4 regions of the Chryseobacterium vaccae genome follow, and region 4 is predicted to be linked to each of the others. Evidence: riboswitches for the same ligand, from Rfam matches in the RefSeq annotation. Region 4 holds a riboswitch; each other region holds the start of a gene.
The links. A riboswitch is a leader RNA that binds a small molecule or an ion and turns the genes downstream of it on or off. The one in region 4 is predicted to bind cobalamin.
Positions count from the first base shown of each region.

Region 1: linked by a shared signal. The riboswitch ahead of FW768_RS08055 (T9SS type A sorting domain-containing protein) and the one ahead of metE (5-methyltetrahydropteroyltriglutamate--homocysteine S-methyltransferase) in region 4 are both predicted to bind cobalamin.
Region 2: linked by a shared signal. The riboswitch ahead of FW768_RS17260 (TonB-dependent receptor plug domain-containing protein) and the one ahead of metE (5-methyltetrahydropteroyltriglutamate--homocysteine S-methyltransferase) in region 4 are both predicted to bind cobalamin.
Region 3: linked by a shared signal. The riboswitch ahead of FW768_RS09190 (TonB-dependent receptor plug domain-containing protein) and the one ahead of metE (5-methyltetrahydropteroyltriglutamate--homocysteine S-methyltransferase) in region 4 are both predicted to bind cobalamin.

Region 1 is NZ_VSWH01000001.1:1,792,292-1,795,442, reverse strand. Features, by position in the region: gene clpP (ATP-dependent Clp endopeptidase proteolytic subunit ClpP) at 35-721, shown strand; gene FW768_RS08055 (T9SS type A sorting domain-containing protein) at 862-1,986, opposite strand; cobalamin riboswitch at 2,066-2,255, opposite strand; gene FW768_RS08050 (esterase-like activity of phytase family protein) at 2,502-3,151, shown strand, end outside.
Region 2 is NZ_VSWH01000001.1:3,795,166-3,798,316, reverse strand. Features, by position in the region: gene FW768_RS17260 (TonB-dependent receptor plug domain-containing protein) at 1-1,360, opposite strand, end outside; cobalamin riboswitch at 1,470-1,654, opposite strand; gene FW768_RS17255 (transporter) at 1,817-2,767, opposite strand; gene FW768_RS17250 (cytochrome-c peroxidase) at 2,767-3,151, opposite strand, start outside.
Region 3 is NZ_VSWH01000001.1:2,032,118-2,035,268, reverse strand. Features, by position in the region: gene FW768_RS09190 (TonB-dependent receptor plug domain-containing protein) at 1-1,703, opposite strand, end outside; cobalamin riboswitch at 1,736-1,911, opposite strand; gene cdd (cytidine deaminase) at 2,580-3,062, opposite strand.
Region 4 is NZ_VSWH01000001.1:951,528-954,678, reverse strand. Features, by position in the region: gene metE (5-methyltetrahydropteroyltriglutamate--homocysteine S-methyltransferase) at 1-1,529, opposite strand, end outside; cobalamin riboswitch at 1,709-1,894, opposite strand; gene FW768_RS04375 (Lrp/AsnC family transcriptional regulator) at 2,050-2,511, shown strand; gene FW768_RS04370 (hypothetical protein) at 2,530-3,151, opposite strand, start outside.

The DNA of each region.
Region 1 (3,151 bases), 840 kb from region 4:
TTGAAAAAATAGTATAATAATACATAATAGAAATATGGACATTAAAAAAGAATTCAGAGATTTCTCTGTAAAACATTTAGGAAATAACGGTCTGGTTACCGATCAGTATATGGGAATGTATGGTCCAACCAATCTTACGCCATATATTATGGAAGAAAGAAGATTAAACGTTGCCCAGATGGACGTTTTTTCACGTCTGATGATGGACAGAATTATTTTCCTGGGAACAGGGATTGATGACCAGGTGGCCAACATCGTGACAGCACAGCTTTTATTCCTGGAAAGTGCAGATCCTTCAAAAGATATTCAGATCTATATCAACTCGCCGGGCGGAAGCGTTTATGCAGGGTTAGGAATCTACGATACCATGCAGATCATCAAGCCGGATGTAGCAACAATCTGTACCGGAATGGCTGCTTCTATGGGAGCTGTTCTTCTGGTTGCCGGAGAGAAAGGTAAGCGTTCTGCGCTTAAGCACTCAAGAGTAATGATTCACCAGCCTTCAGGAGGTGCACAGGGAGTAGCTTCTGATATGGAAATCAACCTTAGAGAAATGTTGAAATTAAAGCAGGAGCTTTATGAAATTATCGGTCACCACTCAGGACAAACTTACGAATGGGTAGAGAAATCTTCTGACAGAGATTACTGGATGACTTCTGAAGAAGCTAAAGGCTACGGAATGGTAGATGAGGTTTTACAGAGATCTACAGAGAAAAAATAATTTTCCCTTAAAGGATAAATGAAAACGCACCCATCCGGTGCGTTTTTTTGTTTTATATCGTTGAATTTTGATGTTTTGTGCTGTTTTCTAAACCTAACAGGTCTCCGAGACCTGTTAGGTTTTTGTTAAGCGCACTCACGTTATTTTTTGATAAGCTTATGAACCGTAGTATTTTTTGAAGTTTTAATCTCCATCAAATAAACACCGGATTGCATAGACTGAATATCAATTTTTGAAGCTTTCGAAGTAAGAACTTTCTGTCCGGAAACCGAATAAATATTGATTTCTTTTATATCATCTGCTGTTTCTATCTGAATAAAATCACTTGCCGGATTCGGATAAATTCTGAATGCCTTCTTCTGAGCATCAGAAACACCTAAAACTTCCTGTGATGCTTCGGTAGGGGTAAACGGTAATCTTTGTCCAAAGCTTAAACCTAGCCATTCGTTATTGCTCAGTTGAGTTGGTGACAAAGAAGTCTGGCTTCTCCATGCTGAAAGATCTTTTCCTTTGAAAAGCTTCCAGGTATTTGTTCCTGAAGGTATTCCTGAATGATTGTTTAAAGATAAAGAGGCGATCTGCCCTCCATTTGAAGTGAAATTGAAATAGGAAGCGTGAGCCTGAATTTGTTGAAGAGCCTGTTTAGCAGTAATGCTTCCGTTATATTTGATTCCGAAAACAAAAGAATGGGCAGAACCATTTGAATTGTTGGTACCAAAATCAATAATCACAAGGCTTGAATTGCTTCCTGTTCCGATCCAGTTGGTGATCTGTGAGGTAGTATACCAGGCAGAATTGTAAGCGGCAACAGGAGGGGATGGATGGGAGAGTGGAGGTGTATTATCGGTAAACCCATATCCAAAAGAGGCCCCGTACCATTTACCGTTGACGAGCGGATCTCCGTTCACGCCGTTATTAAGTGTCATATTTTCAGCAGAAGGCCCTGACCATGTAGACCAGTAATCATCCGGACTTGGTACGTGATGGTTATAATTCAGGCTGTAAAGGAATCCGGACGGAATCTCCACTTCTATTTTAGGTTCTGCAGCTGCAATAGCTCCGATGAGGTCTTCCATGGTAAGATCATCCGAGTCAAAACGGTATCCCCAGGCATAGGAGGAAGGATTGTCATCATCATTGAAGTCAGCAATGAAATAGGCTTTTTTAGAACCGGTTCCTACCCAGAATTTAATGTCGTTTTCGGTAAACTGGGCCGACAGGAGCTGCATACAAAGCAGCAGGAAAAAAAAGTAGATTTTTTTCATGATATAATTAAATTAAAAGTTTTATTCCCGAAACTTTCCCTCAGAAAAAAGAAATGAATGACTTCAAATACTCTGTCTCTGATGAATATGGGGTAAGGCAGGTCTCCTGGCTTGCATCAGAAATACGCCTTCCCGGATTTTGATCCAGTGGCACAGTGTACTCCTGTTTAAACAGCTTACAGTTGCGGGTACAGCCCAAGAATTGAATATTCTTCTCACTTGGTTCCCTTTTAATGAACAATGGTTCAGCCTTAAACCGTTACAAATATAGGGTGTACATTTTTGATGTCGTTTTGTGAATTATTTTGAATTTTTACACTTTGTTTGATAGTTTAAGGATGTTTGGGATGATGATTTTTAGATTTAATAAAGAATTGGTGAGTTTGGATTTTATTCTGATATTTTTTCTGTTTAAAATAAATTAACCTTAGGAGCTTTATTGTTAAAGTATATTTATTCTTGTATTCAAGATCAGTTTACAATTGTTGTCTATTTTCGCTGCCATAAAAGTAAACATGAAAAAACTGCTGATCTCTGCTTTGGCGCTTATTGCTATGGCATCATGTAAAGATGATGACAATGTAAGCAGCCAGGATATTAATTATTCTAAACTTCCTCAGGAATTTCCTTTTTCCAAACTGGCTACCATAAATGGGGTAGATGTGATTAACGGAGGTTTTGGTTCGGGTGCAGCAGCCCATCCAAGCAGAAAAGGTGAGTTCTATCTTATCACAGACCGTGGTCCCAATACTGATTATCTGAACGGGAAAAAATTTCCGGCTCCGGATTTCACTCCAACCATTATGCATTTTAAGATCAATGCTGATGGAAATATCGAGGTCATTAAATACATTAAACTGAAAAATCCTTCCGGTCAACCGATCACTGGGCTTCCAAATCCTGCGGGGATGGGAAGTACAGGCGAGACCGCTTACGATGTAAACGGAAATGTTTTAGGAACGGATAATTACGGTCTGGACAGTGAGAGTATTGTAGCTGCTGCGGACGGTACTTTCTGGGTTTCTGATGAATATGGACCGCATATTGTCCATTACAGTGCAGAAGGAGTGGAAATGGAAAGGATAAGCCCAATAGGCGTTAATACGGGACCGAGAAAACTGCCAGCTGTTTTAGCCAAAAGGAGAGCAAATAGAGGAATGGAAGG
Region 2 (3,151 bases), 2.8 Mb from region 4:
TCCTGAAAATCCTTTTATAAAATGCCCTTACGGTAAAGTCTTTTGAATCAAAGGGCTGATAGCTCAGAAATGCAGAAGGGGTCCATTCCGTTTTATCGGGAGATTTTGCATTTTTTTCTACATTTTCATGTACAAAGGTTCCGAGTACACTTCCCAGAAATTTAAACCTTCTCCACTGATAGGTTGTAGCAAAGGCCAGTAATGAAGTATATCGGGTAGGAAATGAAAAATCCCTGAGACTGGCATCCAGATTATTGTACTGAAAATCAAAACCTGCGCTTACATCCCAGTCTTTAGTAATGGAATAGATATTAGATGAAGAAAGATAGAATTCCCTCTGAGTATAGGTATTATCGATACGAAGTGCTGTTGTTGATACATTAACTGTATCCAGAAATCTGGAATAATCGTAAGCAAATTTGGCTTTCACCTGAGTCTCAAATTTTGGGAACAGTTTTTTTCTGAAATTGGCCTGAATAAAATAGTTTTCATCCAGCATCTGCTGCCCTTTGGGACCGAAATCATTATTCACAATAGCTGTAGGAATTCCACGGTCTGAAATATATCCGTAACCCCGTACACTCCAGCTTCCGTCATTAAGGGTTCCGTTAAAACCGGTTTCAAAACGTTTGGCCCGGATGTAAGAATCATATCTTCTGGCAATGGTATCATTGGCAACAGAACCATCAGCATTTTTCTTTTCGTATTTATACTTGTACAATCCTTTGCTCTGAACAAATTCTGAACTGAAACTTGCGGAAACCCGATCTGAAATCTTCTGTTCTAAACGGAATGAAGGATTAAAGAGACTGATAGACCCTAATTTCAATCTAAACGTTACGTTCGTTTTTTGATTTCCTTTAAATACAGGTATTTTAGGTTGTAGATAAATAGATCCCGAAGATCCGAAATCCTTTGCCGGCTGAAAAATTTCACTTTTCTGGCCGTTATATAAAGAAATTGACTCTATATCATCAAGGGAAAATTTTCCGAGGTCCACCACTCCGTTCTGTGCGTTTCCGAGTTGAATTCCATCATAAAAAACGCCGACATGCTGGCTTCCCATACTCCGGATATTCACCGTTTTCAGACCTCCCATTCCACCGTAATCTTTGATCTGAACACCGGAAAAATACCGAAGGGCATCTGCCACCGACTGACTGTTAAGTCTTTCCAGTTGTTCCCCCGAAAGAATCTGTGCCGGAAGAATTTCTTTAAAATCTTTTTTATAAATCTGAATAGGAAGAATCGTTTTCTCCCAGATGCTGTCCTTAGACTGTGAGAATACAAGATGAGAGGCTGCCACAAAAATTGTGATAGCTCCCTTTTGAATCAGAGAAGCAATAAGTTTTGTCACCATTAGCTCATTTAGAATAATGATGACGCTAATGGATATAAGAAAGCAACGACAAAGCACAGCATTCACTGCACAGAATCATTGTAGTCCTAAGCTTTATTCCACGAAAGCGTCAAACGTTCATCATCTGGCAGGTCTTCTGACTTACTCCGTTTCTGAAATCCTTCCCATTAAAAAACAGTGGATATATTATTCAAAAACTTTGGTGTGGAGCTTACAGCAGCGGGTCTGTCCCGGATTTTCACCGGATTCCCTTTTAAGCGCTTTTTACGGCTCACCAGATTCCGGCAAAGATAAACAATTATTAACACATTCAAAACATGAAATAACAAAATGATTTTCAATGGGATAAAAACATTTAACAATAACCTGTTGCCAGCAAAAGATAAACCCTACAGATAAAAAAATATCTGTAGGGTTTCACTTAAAAACACCTCTTCCCAAGCGATCAACTGTTCATCAAATCCCGATATTCAGAAAAATACTGAAACGGGATTTTGCCTCAATATCTCCTCCTGCCAGGTTGGTGTAAGCAGGCAGCATAATCTCACTCCCGAGACTAAACTTTTTATAAGATGCTTCAAAGCCCAGCTTCCCATACAAAGCGCTTCCTGACGTGCGGGGTAATGCTTCTCCGTACTGTCGGTTGGTATCATATACTTCACCCTGAAATCCAGCCTTGGCAGATAAGATGGTTTTCTCGTTCCCTGCAACCTGATAAAATCCTGTTGCGGCATAATTCCATTGGTTTCCGAACTGATAATGCTTTTTATTTTCCGTTTTGATGGTATAATCCGTATTAATCAGAACTGCCAGCTTATTTCTCTGGAATTTATAATTCAATGCAGCCTGATAATCCCAGCTCCCTGTTCCCAGCTGAAAACTCGGATTAACTCCGGACATCCCTTTTTCGTCAAATTTACCTAAAGGAACTTTTATTCCCAGACCTCCATTAAGCTGATGGACATTCTCCTTTGAATTAACGATCTGATAAATTCCCATCAGGTTCAGATCTCCTATTCCATTGATACGGATGTCTCCCTGCATTGTTTTCTTTCCGTGAAAATGGAATGGCAGACTGGCATAAACACTCAGTTTTTTTGTCAGAGGAATTTTTCCCCAAAGCTGAAGCGTATTGAAATACTGATCCTGTGTAAGATCTTTCACAAACAAATTTTCTTTTGCCTTATAATGCTGGGCAAAATATTTAATCCCGATAAACTGAGGATTCAGCAACGATTCAAAACCTGAAGAGCCATTTCCGGCCGCACAACCGCAGGCATCGCAGTCATCAAGCAGTATTATTCTATTAGCATTATTGGAAACCTCCATGCTATCGTTAACAGTTTTAGCCTGAAATCCAACAGATACAACCATTCCTGTCATTACCATTATTGTTTTCGTGTTCATTATTCAGAAAATTTGGGGTTAGAAATAAAGTTTTTATCGGAAAGCGTTTTCAGAAAAGCAACAATAAACTGCTTTTCCTGACTATTCATAGCTATTCCAATATGACCGTTCTGTTTTAGCTCCGGATCCAGATTAGGATTGTCTTCTACTCCGTCCGAATAAAAATTAAGAACGGCTTCCAGTGTATAGAACCTTCCGTCATGCATATAAGGTGCTGTATATTCTACATTTCTAAGACTTGGCACTCGGAATTTCATCCAGTCGTTCTGGTCGAGGGTTACCCGGTAACGCCCAGGATCTTTAAACTGCGAATTATAATACATACCCGTATTTCTGAAACTTTCATCTGTAAATAGTTCTCCGCTGTGGCAGGAAGCACATTTC
Region 3 (3,151 bases), 1.1 Mb from region 4:
GTATTTAGGATGAAATAAGGATCAAGCGATGTTGCTTTACTTTCATCCGTACTCGTGTAGGTAAGACCGTTGAAAAGCCCCTGAACATACACCTTAAGGAAATCATATTGATATTCCGCTGTTCCGTTAGCTTTGTGTAAAGGAACATACATCATCTGTTTCTGGGTTTCTTTATTCACCGATTTAGAATAGGTATATCCTGCATTCAGTCTTAGCCCGTGCTTGCCCCAGTTTTTATGGAATGAAGCCTGTGTTTCCAGACCATAAGATTCAACTTTGTAGGTATTGAAAGCTCCCCAGTATCCGTAAGGAGTCGGAAGCCAGTTGATATAATCCTTAATATCCATATAATAGGGACTCAAGGTAACTTTAAAATTACCAAAGAGGAACTCATGGTTCATATCGAGGTTGATGGAAGTTTCCGGTTTTAAATCACGGTTTCCGCCGGGCTGCCAGTAAAGATCATTAAATGATGGGAATCTGAAGTTTTTGGAAACACTTATCCCGGCATGATACCATTTCAAAGCATTCCATTTTCCTGAAAAGGAATACAGAAGCGGAGAAGAAATATCCTCAATGAAATTCTGCTTTACACCGGCTTCAAAACGGAGATCCTTTGTTGTAAAATACCTGATAATACCTGCTATAGATCCCACATTTCGACTGACCTTATCCAATCCCGATTCATAACCTTCCCCTTTATTGATCTGGAATTCCCCAATCGCATTGATATTGATCTTTGGAGTGATAAAATAATTGAAATCGTTCTTGAATATATAATTTTTTCCTTCGGCTCCGCTCGTTTTCGGACGGGTAATATCCCCGAAATACTGGAAATTATCCTCCGTATAAGAAGCCTTTAAACTATTGGAAAGATTCGTTGTATTAATATCCCAGGAGATAAGACTTCTTAAAGTCTGAGCGTTGTATTTGGTCTTATTTCCGTTAGGTTCAAAAATAGGGTAGTGCTGGGACGCATCGAAGATCTGGTTCTGCCATGAAATGGTCTGATGGTCCGCAATCTTATAGGAAGCCCCAATATTAAAGGCCGTATTGTAATATTTTCCGTTGAGATTATTATAGGGAGAACTTCCTGTTACAAATTCTGGAACCTTATAATCATTTTCACTGATCACATAGCTGCCCGATGCTTTGAAACTGAATTTTTCATTGCTGTAAGAAGCTTTGACAAAATTATTATAAGTCCCGAAAGAAGCAGCCTCCGAATATAAGGAAGCCCCAAATCCTCTGTTGAATTCCAGATTATTATTAAGATGGATACTGCCGCCAATGGCAGAACTTCCATACTGTACACTTCCTCCTCCTGCTTTCACTTCAAGCTGGTCATAGCCATAAAGCGGAATATTATTCACATCCCCTTGTCCTAAAAAAACAGAGTTGATGTTGATTCCGTTCCATACAAAAGCTGTGTGGCCGGCACTCGTTCCCCGAAAAGACGGTGAAGAAACAGCACCACGGCCATTCTCCTTCATATAAATCTGTGACTGGAACCGTAAAAGCTCAGAAAGACTAGTGGAATTCTTCTCAATATCTTTTGGAGTAATCGTATTGACGTGATGAAACAGTTTAACTTTGCTCATCTGGTTGTCAAATACATAAATGGTATCAATGGCCTTCTCCTGTCCTAAAAGAAAGCTGCCATATGACGAACAAAGCAGTAATAAAGATCTTTTTATATCCATACTAATTTCACTTTTCCTCCGAAAGCAATCTGTTTTTAGTTAGTATTCTGGCAGGTCTCCTGACTTTCGCGTTCTGCACCTTCCCGTATAAACAGTGGTTTGTTGCAGAAACTCTCATTGCGATTTACAGTTGCGGGGACAGTTTGGGTTTTTCACCCAATTCCCTATTATTTCCAATATGCTGGAAACCAAAATTTTTGCAAAGATAAGTTTTTAAATGTATTGGACAACAGGACAGAAAGATGAAACGATAAATGGGAAAACAGGCAGAATTCTATCAGATCCCATAGATTACGTAAATTTTTTGTTGGTTTGATATAATATCGTAATAAATTTAATTATTATCGTGTTTTAAGGTGTAAGAAAATCAAATATTTTCATCCGTTTTACAATCAAATATTTTAAGAGCTAACACAGCCGAAGGCTAATCCACCACTTCATCGAGTCAACGGAGTTGATTCCATCCTTAGCTCCCTAAAATCAAAAGGATCCAGAATAAGGCTTTGCGTGACAAAAAAATATCAAAAGAAGTAATACAAATTAGATTTCCCACAGATTGCACAGATTTTCCAGAAAAAGATCTGCGTCATCTGTGAGATTTGTGGGAACAATATGTATGAAGGTTTTGAAAAGCGATACTTTAAAAATCTGCAAAACCAGATGATCTACGAGCGTGAAATTTTCTCGGATTGATCAGGTTTTTCACCAAGAATTTAAATGAATTTCTATAGGTAAAGCTTTAAACTTTCATATGAAAGCGGTAAAATCTTTTGTGGTTAAAAAAGTTTTATTGCCACAGATACAGATACTTTATTAGTGAATTCGTGGCAAAAAACAACAGATCTTCCATCCAGATTTTGAAATTCTTATCAGCTTTTACAAAAACGATGAATCAAAATAAAACGGAAGCAAATCTTTAATCGCATGTACTTTAAAAACTTCCTCGTTCATACTTGAAAAATAAAGTTCTATATTTTCGTTCTGTTTGGTTTCAAATTCTATTAAACTCTGACGGCAGGCTCCACATGGTGGGATCGGAGGATTTTTCTCATGAAATTCCTTAGGTCCGCCCACTACAAAAATCTTTTCTATTTTAACATCCGGAAAATTGGCGGCTACCCAGAAAAGTGCTGTTCTTTCTGCACACAATCCTGATGGGAAGGCTGCATTTTCCTGGTTGTTACCCGAATAGATTTCTCCGTTTTCAAGAAGTACGGAACAGCCTACCAGAAACTGGGAGTAAGGTGCGTAGGCATTTTCGCGGGCCTGCTTGGCTCTTTCGAATAATTTTTTTTCAATATCGCTCAGTTCGCTGCTGTTTTTAAAATACTCGTAACTGATCTGTAGGTCTTTTTTCATATATTGTACGACTAAAAAAGGGGGGCTAAAATTAGTTCTTTTTAATCAGGTGGGCAATATTTTTTGCTCATTAGATCATTAACCTGAAA
Region 4 (3,151 bases):
TCTCCGAAATATTCCACCATATCATTCCGCTCAAATTCTCCGTGAACGAGTACATCAATTCCTGTCTTTTCCTGCCAGCGGATTGTTCTTTCCGTTTCTTTTTTCAGTAGTTCATCGTAATGTCCGGCAGTGAGTTCCCCTTTTTTGAATTTCGCTCTCCAGCTTCTTACTTCTTTGGTCTGAGGAAACGAGCCAATGGTTGTTGTTGGGAACAATGGAAGTTGAAGGACTTTCTGTTGGACTTCTTTTCTGATGTTGAACGGATTATTTCTCTGTGCATCTGCTTCAGTGGTTACGGAAATGCGGTCTTTAACTTCCTGATGATGAATAAGCGTTGATACTTTACGGTTTTCCAGTGCTTTCCTGTTTTCAGCTAATACCTGCAAAGTATGATAATCCGGATTTTCTGAAGCTAGCTTTTTCAAAACAGCGATTTCTCCAATCTTTTGTTTGGCAAAAGCCATCCATTGTTTAATTTCAGGAGACAAAACTTCTTCATTAGTTTCCGAGTCAAGATCGAAAGGAACATGGAGGAGCGAACAGGAAGGCGCAATAAAGACCCGTTCTGATCCGATTTCACTGACCGCTTTTTTAATCCAGTGAAGCGATCTTTCAAAATCGTTTTTCCAGATATTTCTTCCGTCCACAACTCCAAGAGAAAGGCTTAATGTGGTAGGAATTGCCTGTAAAACGTCATCCAACTGCTCAGGACAGCGCACTAAATCAATATGCAAAACATCTGTCGGAAGGGAAGAAGCCAGAGAAAGATTGTCTTTTAATCCTTCAAAATAAGAGGCAATGATCAGTTTAAGATCCGGAAACTGTTTTCTGATTTCACCATAAATATAGTGATACGTTTCTTTTGCTTTTTCATTTAAATCCAAACCGAGGAACGGTTCATCAAACTGAATGTATTCTGCACCGTGGTGTTCTAGCTCTTTTAAAATTTCAATATAAACAGGCAAAAGATTTTGAGCCAGATCCAATTTGTCGAAATCTTCTTCTTTTTCTTTACCCAAAAGCAGGTAAGTAACCAATCCGATAATGACAGGTTTCGCATTAATCCCGGATTGTTTGGCACGGATAAATTCTTTGATGATTTTATCGGAAAATAATCTGAAATTCTGGTTTTTCCTGAATTCAGGAACGATATAATGATAATTGGTGTCAAACCATTTGGTCATTTCCATGGCAGTGATGTCCAGACCGTTTTTCTGATAGCCTCTGGCCATAGCAAAGTAAAGATCAAGCTCTGAGTAAGATTCTTCAGAAGCAATAGCCTGATAACGTTCCGGAATGGCTCCAACGGTAAGCGTCATATCCAATATCTGATCATAATACGAAAAATCATTACACGGAATAAGATCGATGCCTGCTTCCTGCTGGATTGTCCAGTTGGCTTGGCTGATGGTTTCCCCGGTTTCCAGCAATTGTTGCAATGATGTTTTACCTGCCCAATATTGTTCACAGGCTTTTTTGAGTTCTCTGTTGCTGCCAATACGCGGGCAGCCAAGTAGGTGTGTTTGCATTTTCTTTCAAACTTTTAAATTAAACAATGGTTTAAAAGCTCTTTTGAATGCTTCGCTATGCCGCCGCGGAAAGAAAATAAAGGAAACGCAGAGATACAAAAAGGACGTAATTTTCCTGTTAACGGTAGAATACGTTCAAAGTATCATCTGTATGACCCAAAGCTTCAGACCGCGGAAGCATTGTCAATCCGGAACAGGCAGGTCTCCTGGCTTGCAGCGGCATCTGTCATCCTTCCCGCTTTTGGCAGTGGATATGCTGGGACAGAAACCTTTGGTATGCTGCTTACAGTTGCGCGACAGCTCGTGATTTTCACACGATTCCCTATTAATCTACGCTACGTAAAACCTCTTCCGTTTTGATGAAGTATTATAAAGAACAAAATAGGGGATAAAGATATAGAATTAAGATAATTGATTGGCTGTATTTTGAAAATTTAGAATAATATTTTGAATTGATCTTATTATAAAGCTGAATATTCTGTATTTTTGAAAAAAATGACCGTAAAAAGAATATTATCCTGTGGAAAGACTTGATGAAAAGGATCTTCAGTTGCTGAGAATCCTGCAAAAGAATGCAAAACTGACCGTTAAAGAGCTGGCAAAAGAAATTAACCTGTCTCCGTCACCTGTTTTTGAACGGGTCAAAAGATTAGAACAGGAAGGTTATATCAAGCATTATGCAGCTGTTCTGGAAGCTGAAAAGCTGAACAGGGGTTTTACGGTTTTCTGCCAGATTAAGCTGAAAATTCATGACAGAGCTGTCGGAAATAAGTTTGTAAAAGACATCCTTAATATTGAAGAAGTAGCGGAATGTTACAATATCTCCGGCGATTTCGATTTCCTGCTGAAAGTTCAGGTAAGGGATATGAAACATTATCAGGATTTTGTCTTCAATACATTGGGATCGGTAGATTCTATCGGAAGCACACACAGTACTTTTGTAATGGCGGAGGTAAAAAATACCCATGGGGTTTCCATATAAATATTATAAAGGACAATATTATTTGCTCCTGACTTCCAGAATATTTTCTACAGGTTGCTCCGGATGTTCAAGATAAACTTTATTCATATCGACTTTTCGCAGCCAATCAGAAACTTTAAAACTCCGTAGCGGCAATTCTGTTGAATCTTTATTGATCTCAAAGCTCAGGCTTTTAATGGTATTTCCTCCACCGAAGGATTGTCCCCAGAACTTGTTTTTATCATAGCTGATAAGACGGTTGTCCAGATTTTTACCTTCTGTATCATAAACTTCCGGACGGGTATAGGTTTTATCAAAAGTCCATTGGGTAATATACCCGATTCCGTTAGAGTCAACTGTTAATTCATTTTTACTGAGTTTTGAAAGCACAAGATTGATTTCTCCGGAATATCCTTTGGGAACAATAATTTTTAAGGTTGGGGAATATAGTTTATAACATGAAACTATTAAAACAGGAATTGATGTTAAAAAAACAATTGATATAAATTTAGTTTTGCGGAATATAAGGCTCAATATAAAGGACAGAAACAAAATCAGCCCTATAACCATAACCAGTATAACGACAGAAACAAATATTCCCGAAAACAAACCCCCTCCCGGCATATCTTTCAGCTGGTATAAAAAATAGAGCAGTAAGAAG